One region of the Neorhizobium sp. DAR64862/K0K3 genome, then DNA from elsewhere that is predicted to be linked to it. Evidence: riboswitches for the same ligand, from Rfam matches in the RefSeq annotation. Region 1 holds a riboswitch; the other holds the start of a gene.
The links. A riboswitch is a leader RNA that binds a small molecule or an ion and turns the genes downstream of it on or off. The one in region 1 is predicted to bind S-adenosylmethionine.
Positions count from the first base shown of each region.

Region 2: linked by a shared signal. The riboswitch ahead of ACQY1L_RS12815 (O-succinylhomoserine sulfhydrylase) and the one ahead of metA (homoserine O-acetyltransferase MetA) in region 1 are both predicted to bind S-adenosylmethionine.

Region 1 is NZ_CP191449.1:3,358,134-3,364,605, reverse strand. Features, by position in the region: gene trxA (thioredoxin) at 1-336, opposite strand, end outside; gene ACQY1L_RS16210 (prolyl-tRNA synthetase associated domain-containing protein) at 418-915, opposite strand; gene ACQY1L_RS16205 (hypothetical protein) at 966-1,178, shown strand; tRNA gene ACQY1L_RS16200 (tRNA-Gly) at 1,179-1,253, shown strand; gene ACQY1L_RS16195 (aldose epimerase family protein) at 1,381-2,403, opposite strand; gene metA (homoserine O-acetyltransferase MetA) at 2,525-3,448, opposite strand; SAM riboswitch at 3,511-3,588, opposite strand; gene ACQY1L_RS16185 (thiamine diphosphokinase) at 3,707-4,357, shown strand; gene ACQY1L_RS16180 (ABC-F family ATP-binding cassette domain-containing protein) at 4,365-6,179, shown strand; gene ACQY1L_RS16175 (response regulator) at 6,348-6,472, shown strand, end outside.
Region 2 is NZ_CP191449.1:2,649,346-2,655,817, reverse strand. Features, by position in the region: gene argF (ornithine carbamoyltransferase) at 1-881, shown strand, start outside; gene ACQY1L_RS12825 (Hsp33 family molecular chaperone) at 1,081-2,070, shown strand; gene apaG (Co2+/Mg2+ efflux protein ApaG) at 2,084-2,476, opposite strand; gene ACQY1L_RS12815 (O-succinylhomoserine sulfhydrylase) at 2,643-3,833, opposite strand; SAM riboswitch at 3,880-3,958, opposite strand; gene ACQY1L_RS12810 (2'-deoxycytidine 5'-triphosphate deaminase) at 4,032-5,126, shown strand; tRNA gene ACQY1L_RS12805 (tRNA-Gly) at 5,197-5,270, shown strand; gene ACQY1L_RS12800 (glycosyltransferase family 2 protein) at 5,284-6,472, opposite strand, start outside.

The DNA.
Region 1 (6,472 bases):
CGAGGGATGGTCGTCAATGTTCATCTTGACGAGCCTGACGCGACCCTGGGCTTCGTTGACGACCTTTTCGATGACGGGCGTCAGCTGCTTGCACGGACCGCACCAGGGCGCCCAGAAATCGACGAGAACCGGCTGGCTGCGCGATGCCTCGATCACGTCCTTGCCGAAGCCTGCGGTTGTCGTGTCCGAGATATAGCTACCGGCAGCAGCAGGGGCAGAGGAAGCCGCGGGCGCTGGGGCCGCTGCAGGCGTCGAACCGAAGTTCACCGTCGCGTTTTGGCCGCCGTAGTTACCGGCGCCATAGGAGCCACCATAAGGATTGTTCGTGCCGCTCATGAAAGTGTTCTCCCGGAAAAAGTCCAATCGGCACACGGCCGATGCGCATTATGTCTTACTCTGAATTGCAAAGATCGTATGTCAGCCCGTCACTTTCAAGACAAGCGGCGTATGGCCCGTCGCCTCCAGAAAGCGGATAAGATCGTCGCGACCGATCGACGTCGTCGCATCGTTTGAGAGTGGATGGCCATTGATCACCTCTTCGCGCATGAGGTCTTCGTCGAGCACGAAGGTGACGTTGTTATCCGTGTCGTTCAGCGCGCCGAACACGGTGACGGAGCCCGGCACGACGCCGAGAAATTCCAGCATCTTTTCAGGATTGCCGAACGAGACGCGACTGGACGCACCGATCACCTTGTGGACGGTCTTTAGATCGACGCTGGCGTTTTCTTCGACCGTGATGACGAAGAACTGGTCCTTCTTGTCTTTGACGAACAGGTTCTTGGTATGCCCGCCCGGGATCTCGTCACGCAGACTGGCTGATTCCGATACCGTAAACACCGGTGCATGCGCTTTCGTCTTGTGGGCAATATCGAGGCTATCGAGAAAGGCGAACAGGTCTTCTGCAGTTTTTGGCATGATCGATCTTGGCTGCTCTTGAGGTGTTGGCCCCGGCCGGCGGGGTAAGGATGGCGGACTATAGACAGATTGTTCCGACCGGCCAAGATGCACGCCTGGGCGCAAACCCTTGTTTCGCAGGGACTTTCAAAGCGCCTGAAAAATTCTTCATCGAGATCGTCATTTCCCTGTTGCATTTAAAAAAAGTCTGGGCCATATACCGCCCGTCGCCGGCAACGAGCGGCACCGACGATCCAGACTACCACCGGGTCGACGGTTTATGAGCGGGTGTAGCTCAGTGGTAGAGCACAACCTTGCCAAGGTTGGGGTCGAGGGTTCGAATCCCTTCGCCCGCTCCAAATTTTCCCAACAAACAAAAAGTAATGACGACGGCGCGGATGGGCCAAGGCTCAGCATTGTCGGTCGTATGTCCGCCACCAGTAGCGGGACAGAGGCCACCTTGTGGCAGCCTCCGCTCTCACGGCCTCAGCTCTTCGAAAAAACGTAGTCGGTTTCCTGGCGCAGGGTTTCGCCTGGGCGAAGCACCGCATTGGGGAAGGTCTCGTGGTTGATGGCGTCCGGCCAGACCTGGGTTTCCAGGCAGAAGCCGGAGTAAGGCGCGTAGTGGCGGCCGTCCATGCCCGGCACCGGCACGGCGAGCTTGACGCCGGCGTAGAACTGGACCCCAGGCTCCGTCGTGCGAACCTCGAGAGAGACGCCCGAATACAGGCTGCGGGCAAGTGCGACCGAGCGCTTGGCGGTCCTCTCCTCCGAAAGGCAGTAGTTGTGATCGAACGGCACCTGCTCGCCATCGGCACCGGTCCGCTGGATCGGACCCATCTCGCTCAGGTCGAACGTGGTGCCGGCAAGCGGCATCAGGACGCTGGTCGGCACCATCCTTTCATCCACCGCCGTCAGCTCAGCCGCGGCGATCATCATGTCGTGGCCGAAAATGTCGGGACGACCGTCGAGATTGAAATAGGAGTGCTGGCAGACGTTGGCGGGCGTTGGCTGGTCGGTCACCGTGTCGTAGATCACCGAAAGCACCCCGTCTTCCATCAGCTGGTAGGTCGCAGTGACGGTGCAATTGCCGGGATATCCGGCGCGTCCATCCGGGTCGGTGATCTGCAGCACGACTCGGTCTTCCGCGTGATCGACGATCGACCAGATGCGCCGGGCGATACCGTCGGATCCGCCGTGCAGATGGGTAATGCCGTCTTCGTTGAGCTCCAGCTCATACTCGGTGCCGTCGATCGCGAAGCGGCCATCGCCAATGCGATTGGCACAGCGACCCGGCGTGGCGCCGAAATAGGGAGAATAGGCCTCATAGTCCGCAAAATTGTCGAACCCCAGCACCAAAGGCGGCTCGTGGCCGGCAAGCCGCAGATCCTGAATAACCGAGCCCCAGGTGAGAACCTGGGCTGTCAGCCCGCCGCCCGACAGCGTGATCCGATGCACCGCCTCGCCGCTCTTCGTCGTGCCGAAAATCTCGAATTCATGACCCGTCATAACCCATCTCCCGAATGTTTGCGGCAAACTGCGTGATTTCGGTCAAAGCTGCAACGAGGCCAGCGGAAAAATCCGTCAGGCTATCATCCAGCAAGGATGACGGGGCAGAAACCGGCCTCCATCACTCGGTGCCGATTTTTTCGACGTCGTAAGGCGTCGTCTGGTAGATCTCGTTAATCCAGTTTCCAAACAGCAGATGCGCATGACCGCGCCAGCGGTTGAGCGGAGCCAGCGTATCGTCGTTGTGCGGAAAATAGTCGTGCGGCATCTTGATCGGTATGCCGGCATCGACATCGCGGAAATACTCGTCGGCGAGCGAGGTGGAATCGTATTCCACGTGATTGAACATGAACAACCGCCGGCCGGCCCGCTCATGCACGAGGCAGAGGCCCATCTCGTCGGATTCCATCAGGATCTCGAGATCGTTGCCGGCCTTTTCAACATCCTCCCGACGAACTTCCGTCCAGCGCGACACCGGCACCTGGAAATCGTCGGAGAAGCCGTTGAGGTAGACGGAGGCCGGCGACAGGTTGCGGTGGCGATAGACCCCGAATGCCTTTTCCTTCAGCCCGTGCTTTGGAACGCCGTGGAAATGATAGATGGCGGCCATCGCTCCCCAGCAGACATTCATGGTGGAATGCACGTTGGTGGTGGTCCAGTCGAAGATTTCCTTCATCTCCTGCCAGTAGGTGACATCCTCGTATGGCAGGGTTTCCACCGGCGCGCCGGTGATGATGAAACCATCGAACTTGCGGTGCTTCACCTCTTCCCACGTTTCGTAGAACGACAGGAGATGGTCTTCCGACGTGTTCTTGGCCTTGTGGCCGCCGATGCGAACCAGGGAGAATTCGACCTGCAGCGGCGAGGCGCCGACAAGGCGCGCCATCTGCACCTCGGTCTTGATCTTGTTGGGCATGAGATTGAGAAGCCCGATCTGCAGTGGCCGGATGTCCTGCCTGACCGCCATCGTTTCGGTCATCACGCGCACGCCCTCGGAAACGAGCGTGTTGAAGGCAGGCAGCGTATCGGGGATCTTGATCGGCATCTCTTCAACCCAAAAACAAAAAGCCGGCACGAAGAATCGCAGCCGGCCCGTGGGAAGTTTTTGAAACTCTTCTCGCGGCCCTTTAGCGACTTTTTTTACGTGGCTGCAAGCCGGCCGGCCAAATCACCACGGAATTTCGACTTTTCAAATAATCCTTGCCACGCCCGCCGTCAATGGGAGCAAAAATGACCGCTTTCGCACGAACAGTGCGACACGCGCCTTTCCCTTGCCAGCCGCTTTAGGATATGGGCATGGGCAATGGCCAACTCGACCTTCACGATCCTGCTCGGCGGTGACCTCACCGTAACAGACCGACTGCAAAAGGCAGTTGCCGCAAGCCGCTTCATCGCGGCCGACAGCGGCATGCGGCATGCGCAGGCGCTGGGTGTGATGCCGGAGCTCTGGGTGGGCGATTTCGATTCCTCCGACGCAGACCTGATCGAGCGCTATCCCGATGTCGAGCGCCGGACCTATCCGCCGGAAAAGAACGAGACGGACGGCGAGATTGCGACGGCTGAAGCGATCGAACGCGGCGCGACGCGGCTGATCCTGATCGGCGCGCTGGGCGGAGAACGCTCCGACCACGCGCTCCAGCATTTTTTGCATGCGATGAGCCTTGCCGAACGCGGCCATGACGTTTTCCTGACATCCGGCGAGGAAGAGGCTGTGCCCTTTCTCACCGGCACGATGACGCTCGACCTGCCCAAGGGCGCGTTGTTTTCCGTTATCGGTTTCACAGCCCTCGCAGGCCTCGACATTCACGGCGCGCGCTATCCTCTCAAGGATTACGCGCTGCCCTTCGGTTCCTCCCGCACCGTGTCCAACGTTGCAGAAGGGCCGGTCCAATTCCATTTACGTGACGGCAGGGCGATGATCCTTGCCCGTCCAAACGATTTTTCCGGAGCATAGACGCCGCATGGCACCGCCTATTCTGAAACTCGACGATATCGTTCTAACCTTCGGCGGCACGCCGCTTCTCAACGGAGCTGCCCTGCAGGTGGAGCCCGGCGACCGCATCTCTCTTGTCGGCCGCAACGGGTCGGGCAAATCGACGCTGATGAAGATCGCCGCCGGCATGGTGGAAGCGCAGTCGGGCGAGGTTTTCCGGCACCCCAATGCGACGATCCGCTATCTCGAACAGGCGCCGGATTTCGCTGGTTACAAAACCGTGCAGGCCTATGCGGAAGCGGGGCTTGGACCGGGCGACGACCCCTATCGCGTCACCTATCTCCTGGAGCATCTCGGCCTGACAGGAGAGGAAGATCCGGTCAGGCTTTCGGGCGGAGAAGCCCGACGTGCAGCACTTGTCCGCGTCATGGCACCGGAACCGGATATCCTGATGCTGGACGAGCCGACCAACCATCTCGATCTTCCGACCATCGAATGGCTGGAAGACGAGCTGCGCAAGACCCGCAGCGCGCTCGTCGTCATCAGCCATGACCGTCGCTTTCTCGAAAAGGTCTCCAACGCCACCGTCTGGCTCGACCGCGGTACGTCCCGCCGCCTGTCGCGCGGTTTCGGCCATTTCGAAGCCTGGCGCGATCAGGTTCTCGAAGAGGAAGAGATCGAGCAGCACAAGCTCGGCAAGGCGATCGAACGCGAAGAACACTGGATGCGCTACGGCGTGACCGCAAGGCGCAAGCGCAACATGCGCCGCGTCGGCGAACTGCAGGCCATGCGTGCCGACTACCGTGGCCACAAGGGACCGCAGGGCTCCGTCCAGGCCTCCGTCGCCGAAGGTCGCGAGTCCGGCAAGTTGGTGGTGGAAGCGGAAAACATCACCAAGACCTTTGACAAGCCGATCGTCGCGCCATTCTCGATCCGCATCCATCGCGGCGACCGGATCGGCCTGGTCGGCCCGAATGGTGCTGGCAAGACGACGCTGCTGAAGATGCTGACGGGCCAGCTCGCCCCCGACGGCGGCTGGATCAAGCTCGGCACCAATCTCGAGATTGCCACGCTCGACCAGAAGCGCGAGGACCTCGATCCCGCCGACACGCTGTCCCATTACTTGACAGACGGCCGCGGCGAAACGCTGCTGGTCAACGGCGAACAGCGGCATGTGGCGGGCTACATGAAAGACTTCCTGTTCCAGCCGGAACAGATCCGCACGCCGATCAAGAACCTCTCCGGTGGCGAGCGCGCGCGCCTGATGCTGGCCCGCATGCTGGCAAAGCCGTCGAACCTTCTGATCCTCGACGAACCGACCAACGACCTCGACATCGAGACGCTCGACCTGCTGCAGGAAATCGTCGCGGGCTATGCCGGCACCGTCATTCTCGTCAGCCATGACCGCGACTTTCTCGACCGCACCGTGACCTCGACGATCGCTCCGGTAGACCCGGATGCGCCGGACGGACGCTGGATCGAATATGCAGGCGGCTATACCGACATGCTGCAGCAGCGCAAAGGCATGGCCGACGAAAAGCGCCGCGCCGATAAGGCGGAAAAGGCGAAAACGGACAGCACTGCTCCGGCTGCGACCAAGACAAAGGGCAAGCTCTCCTTCAAGCAGAAGTTCGCGCTGGAAAACCTCCCCAAGGACATGGCCAAGGCGCAGGACGAGATCGCTACATCCGAACGGAAGATGGCCGATCCCAAACTCTTCGCCAAAGACCCGTCGGCGTTTTCAAAGCTCGCCGCAGAGACGGCAAAACTACGCGATCGTGTCGCCAAAATGGAAGAAGAATGGCTGGAGCTCGAGATGCTCCGAGAACAGATTGAAGGATAGTTAAAGAATTCCTATACTTAACAAATAAATATCCACCGTTTTATTTGTCGCGAGCCGGAACAAACATTCCCCGGTGACGTTCGGCATCCATCAAGTGGTCGAAATGCGTAGTGCGGTATGAATGCCGACATGCCGACCAGATGGAAACAAAACGGTTAGGAATGTCCAATGCTGACTAATGTGATGCGTCGTCGGCTGGCGAGTGATGCAATGGAACAGCGCGTTCTGATCGTCGAGGACGAATTCCTGATCGCGCTTGATGTTGCCGAGACTGTCGAGAGCATGGGTCTCAA
Region 2 (6,472 bases), 710 kb from region 1:
TTTCGCCGGAGGATCTTCGCACCATTCTCGACGACGCGAAAAGCCGCAAGCAGGCCTTCAAGGCCGGCAAGGGAGACCAGCCGCTCGCCGGCAAGATGTTGGCGATGATTTTCGAAAAGCCGTCCACCCGCACCCGCGTCTCCTTCGATGTCGGCATGCGCCAGCTCGGCGGCGAGACGCTCTTCCTGTCCGGCACGGAAATGCAGCTCGGCCGCGCCGAGACGATCGGCGATACGGCACGTGTCCTGTCGCGCTATGTCGATGCGATCATGATCCGCACCACCGATCACAACCGCATGCGGGAAATGGCCGAGCACGCCACCGTGCCTGTTATCAACGCGCTGACCGACGATACCCATCCCTGTCAGATCATGGCCGACCTGATGACCTTCGAGGAGCATCGCGGTCCTGTCAAAGGCAAGACCATCGCCTGGACGGGTGACGGCAACAACGTGCTGCACTCGCTCGTCGAAGGCTCGGCACGGTTCGGCTACAAGATGAACATGGCCGTGCCGATGGGCTCCGAGCCGCATGACAAGTTCCTGAACTGGGCGCGCAACAATGGCGGCGAGATCATGCTCTGCCACGACGCCGAACGAGCGGTCACCGGCGCTGATGTCGTCGTCACCGATACGTGGGTGTCGATGAACCAGGAGCACAAGGCGCGCGGCCACAACATCTTCCAGCCCTATCAGGTCAACAAGGCGCTGATGGATCAGGCAAACAAGGACGCGCTCTTCATGCACTGCCTGCCGGCGCATCGCGGCGAGGAAGTCACCGACGAGGTCATCGACGGACCGCAGTCAGTAGTGTTCGACGAGGCGGAAAACCGCCTTCATGCGCAGAAGTCGATCCTAGCCTGGTGCTTCGGCATCGTCTGAGGATCGAAAGCGCTTCCGACTTGAATTCGATGAGAGCCGCCACCATCTGACGGCTTTCAAAGCGCGCCGCCGAACGAGTGCGGCGCTTCAACACGATATCGTCAACGTTCTCAAATCCCCGGCCGGCGGTTCCGCTGCGGCTGGCGCTTGTGTAAAAGCGTTCGAGGAACTGAGAGCGCCGGCGCGAAGGAGTTAACTCATGGCGGAAGCGACTGTTGAACTGAACGAACTCGATTTTGCCGGCGACGACCGCGTCGTGCCCTTCCAGGTGGATGGTCTTGATGTGCGTGGCCGTGCAGTCCAGCTCGGGCCACTCCTCAACGCGATCCTCGGACGGCACGATTATCCGGCACCGGTCGCGCGGCTGCTGGCGGAAGCCGTCGTGCTCACTGCACTGCTGGGCACTTCGCTGAAATTCGAAGGCAAGTTCACCATGCAGACCAAGGGCGACGGCCCGGTCGACCTGCTGGTTGCCGATTTCTCCACGCCGGATGCACTGCGCGCCTATGCCCGCTACGACGAGGATGCGCTGGCCGAAGCTGTCGAGAACGGCAAGATCTCGCCTGCCGAACTGCTCGGCCATGGCTTTCTTGCGCTGACGATCGATCAGGGCCGCGGCATGCAGCCCTATCAGGGCATCGTGCCGATGGACGGCTCGTCGCTTGAAGAAATGGCCGGCGTCTACTTCCGCCAGTCCGAACAGATCCCGACCCGGGTTCGCCTTGCCGTCGCCGAACTCATCGACCGCGACGAGGACGGCAACCCACGCCACAACTGGCGCGCCGGCGGACTTGTCGCCCAGTTCCTTCCGCAGGCGCCTGAGCGCATGCGCCAGCCCGACCTGCATGGCGGCGACGGTGACGAACGCGATGCCGTCGAAGTCGAGGACGATGCCTGGTTAGAGGCGAGCACGCTGGTCGGCACCATCGATACGGACGAGCTGACCGATCCGCAGGTGGCGATCGAACGGCTGCTGTTCCGGCTGTTCCACGAGCGCGGCGTGCGGGTCTATGATCCGCAGACGGTGTTCGACCGCTGCAGCTGCTCGCGCGACAAGATCAAGGGCGTGCTAGACGGGTTCTCTGCAGAAGAAATCCACGCGAGTGTGGAAGATGGAGAAATCGCGGTAACCTGCGAGTTCTGCTCGACCACCTACAAGTTCGTGACGGAAGAATTCGAAAGCGCCTGATCCGCCTTGCGGGTCAGTTCAGAACGCGCACGACGCCTGGTGAATCCAGCGAGAAGGCGGGAATGTCGACTTTGAAAGTCTCGCCTTCGTCCGTCTTCATATCGTAGGTGCCGAACATGACGCCGGATGGCGTGTCGAGCGGGCACCCGGACGAATATTCGTAGCTGTCGCCCGGCTCCAGTCGCGGCTGGTCGCCAACGACGCCTGGTCCGTCGACCTCGTCGACGATCCCGTTTTCGTCCGTGATGTTCCAGTAGCGATGCACGAGCGTGACGCTGATCGAGGACTTGTTCTCGATCACGATCCGGTATCCCCAGACATAACGACTGTCCTCGGGGCTCGACTGCTCCTCGAGATAATAGGGCTCGACGGCGACGTCTATGTCTCTGGTGCGGGCGCGGTACATTGGCACCTCAAGATTGCTCATCGTGCCGATATCGTACAGTGGGGGAGAAAGGTCAAGAATTCTCGCGGCTTGCATCTGAGGCAATGTCGCGTTCTTGATGATAGGGATAACTGATATGGTAAACCCGGAGCGTTCCGGGTCTACCCATCGTTCGGCGTAAAGTCGATCAGATCTGCTTCAGCGCCTGCGCGAAATCTTCCAGCAGGTCGTCCGCATCCTCGATGCCGGCCGAAAAGCGCACGGTGCCGGGCGAAATTCCCAGTTCCGTACGGGCTTCGTCGCTGAGGTTTTTGTGCGTCGTCGTTGCCGGATGCGTGATGATCGAGCGGGTGTCGCCGAGATTGTTGGAGATGGTGACCACCTCCATGGCATTCTGCAGCTTGAAGGCCGCTTCCTTGCCGCCCTTCAGCTCGAAACAGACCAGCGTCGATCCGCCCGTCATCTGCTTGGCGATGATATCGGCCTGCGGATGGTCTTTGCGACCGGGATAGATCACTTTCGCGACCTTGGACTGCTCGGCCAGGAAATCGGCGATCTTTGCCGCATTCGACGTCTGCTGGGCAACACGGATCGGCAGCGTTTCCAGCCCCTTGATCAGTGTCCATGCCGTGAACGGCGACATTGCCGGACCGGTATGGCGATAATAGTCCTGCAGGTGCTCCAGAACCCATTCGCGGTCCGAAAGGATGACGCCGGCAAGGCTGCGGCCCTGGCCGTCGATATGCTTGGTGGCGGAATAGACGACCACATGGGCGCCGAGTTCCAACGGCCGCTGGAAGAGCGGCGTTGCAAACACATTGTCGACCACCAGACGGGCGCCGACCTGATTGGCAAGCTTGGCAACGCCGGCAATGTCGATCACTTCCAGCGTCGGGTTTGTCGGGCTTTCCAGGAAAAACACCTTGGTGTTGGGCTTGATCGCCGCTTCCCAGTTGGCAAGGTCGCGACCGTCCACCAGCGTGCATTCGATGCCGTAGCGCGGGGCGAGCGTTTCGACAACCCAGCGGCAGGAACCGAACAGGGCCCGCGCGGCAACGATATGGTCGCCGGCGCGAAGCTGGCACATGAGCGCTGCCGTGATGGCGGCCATGCCGGAGGCGGTGGCGCGGGCTTCTTCTGCACCCTCCAGCGCACACATGCGCTTTTCGAACATGTCGTTGGTGGGGCTGCCGTAGCGGGCATAGATATAGCCGTCGGCCTCGCCCTTGAAACGGGCCTCGGCGGCTTCTGAACTGTCGTAGGCGAAGCCCTGCGTCAGGTAGATGGCTTCCGACATCTCGCCATATTGCGAGCGCAGCGTGCCGCCATGGACGAGCGTGGTGGCCGGGCGCCAGTTCTTGTTCGGGGATTTGCTCATGTGTTCATCACCTTCGTGATACAAAAAAACCGGCCGCAATCGCAGACCGGTTTTCAACCCGGTCTTTTTAGCCACTTGTTTAACGTGGCTGCAAGCCGACCGGCCAAATCACCACGGGATAAAGCTGCCTTACGCCTCGCTTCCGCTTGCGTCAATGGTCCGCATTTGGTTTTGTCGCCCCCAAAATCTGAAAGAGACATGATGGCTCGCGAAACGGGAATTCTGGCGGACCGCGCAATTGCGGCGCTCTTCGAACAAGGACGGCTGAAGTCCGAGAGGGCGCTTGATCAGGACCAGATCCAGCCGGCGAGCCTTGATCTGCGCTTGGGGCAGAAGGCGTTTCGCGTGCGCGCCTCGTTCATGCCGGGGCCGATGAGCCTCGTGTCCGACAAGCTCGAGCGCCTCAGCCTGCACGTCATCGATCTCTCCGAAAGCGCCGTCCTCGAAACCGGCTGCGTCTATATCGTGCCGCTGATGGAAAGCCTCGATCTGCCGGCCGAGATGTCGGCTTCGGCCAATCCGAAAAGCTCCACCGGCCGCCTCGATATCTTTACCCGCGTCATCACCGATCGCGCCCAGGAGTTCGACAAGATCCCTTCAGGCTATCGCGGTCCGCTCTATCTCGAAATTTCCCCGCGCACATTTCCGATCGTCGTGCGCCAAGGCTCGCGCCTGTCGCAGATCCGCTTCCGCGTCGGCAACGCCCTTCTGCAGGAGCCGGAGCTGTTGGCGCTGCATGGAGCCGAAACGCTGGTCGCCGCCGCGCAGCCGAACATTTCCGGCGGCGGCATAGCGCTATCGATCGACCTTGCCGGCGACAACGATGGCCTGATCGGCTACCGCGGCAAGCACCACACGGCCGTCGTCGATGTCGACAAGAAGGCCCAGCATGATCTGTTCGATTTCTGGGAGCCGATCCACAGCCGCGGCCGCAACGAACTGATTCTGGATCCGGATGAATTCTACATCCTCGTCTCGCGCGAGGCCGTCCATGTGCCACCGCTCTACGCGGCCGAAATGACACCGTTCGACCCGCTGGTCGGCGAATTCCGCGTCCATTACGCCGGCTTCTTCGACCCCGGCTTCGGCCACGAGGCCGCCGGCGGCCGCGGCAGCCGCGCAGTCCTAGAGGTGCGCAGCCACGAGGTCCCGTTCATCCTCGAAGACGGCCAGATCGTCGGTCGCCTCGTCTACGAACACATGCTGGAAGAACCCCAGGGCCTCTACGGCTCCGGCCTCGGCTCGAACTATCAGGCGCAGGGCCTCAAACTCTCCAAGCATTTCCGCAGCTAGGACATCCCCGGACGCTTCCACCCCGGCGACCTTGACAGACAAGGCCCATTGTTGGAAACCTTCCCCCGACGCGGGTGTAGCTCAATGGTAGAGCAGCAGCTTCCCAAGCTGAATACGAGGGTTCGATTCCCTTCACCCGCTCCAATCCCCCTCCCGATCAGCTCTCCTTCCGTCGCGGCATGTGGGGTGTCTTGCTCCAGTGGAACGGCTTTGTCCTGAGTTCCCACAGCGCCTTCCAGGCGGCGAAGGATGTCATCATCCAGTAGAGCGGCACCGCAACCCAGCGACGGCCGACGAGGCGCTTTTCGTGGTTGGTCATCGATCCGATGCCGAGGCCGAGGAAGATGAGATAGCTGCCGAGAATGTTGGTGAAGTCGATCGCGAACAGGCCGACGACCTCGACCGGCAGCGTGTCGATCGGCGCCCGCAGCATTGCTGAGAAGCCGACGCCGAGAAAGACGAGGATCAGCGGATGCAGCAGCGATGACAAAAGCATGCCGCCCACCAGCAATTGGATCACGCAGAAAGGCTTGATGCCGATTTCGCCGATCAGCCGCGCCGGGTCGCGCATCAGCACCAGCCAGGTTTGCAGCCAGCCCTTGAACCAGCGGCTTCTCTGCGACGTCCACACCTTGATCGATAAAGGCGCGTCCTCCAGCGTCTGGTGCCGCATCACGTCGGCGGTAAAGCCGAGCCGGTAGAGCCGCATGCCAAGATCGGCGTCTTCCGTCACGTTGTACGGATCCCATCCGCCGGCTGCGATCAGCGCGCTGGTGCGGAAATGGTTGGACGTGCCGCCGAGTGGAAGCGGCATGTTCATTCTCCCGAGCATCGGCAAAAGGCCGCGAAACAGCGCTGCATATTCGAGCGAAAACAACGCGCTCAACCAGCTTTCCCGGGCGTTGGTGATGATCAGTGGTGCCTGCAGGCAGGCAAGTTCGGATGGTGCCGCGCGAAACCGTCGGTACGCCTCGCGGAGTTGTAGCGGGTGCGGCCTGTCCTCGGCGTCGTAGATTGCCGTGAATTCGCCGCGCGCACCTTTCAGCGCATAGGTGAGAGCCTTTGGCTTCGTCCGCGGACCATAGGCCGGCACTTCGACGATCTCGAACTGGGGGCCAGGCTCAAGCGCCTTCAAGGCTTCGATCGTCTGCCGGTCGTCGATTTCGCATACGAACTTGATGTCGAGCAGAGATGCGGGCCAGTCCAGCCGCTTGAGGCTTGCGACCAACTGCTCGGCCATGTCCTCTTCGCGGTAGAGTGCGACCAGAATAGTGTAACGCGGCAGCAGCCCGAACGGTGGAGCGACTGGCACGCGTTCAGGCGCCACCAACGTTTGCCGGATCATC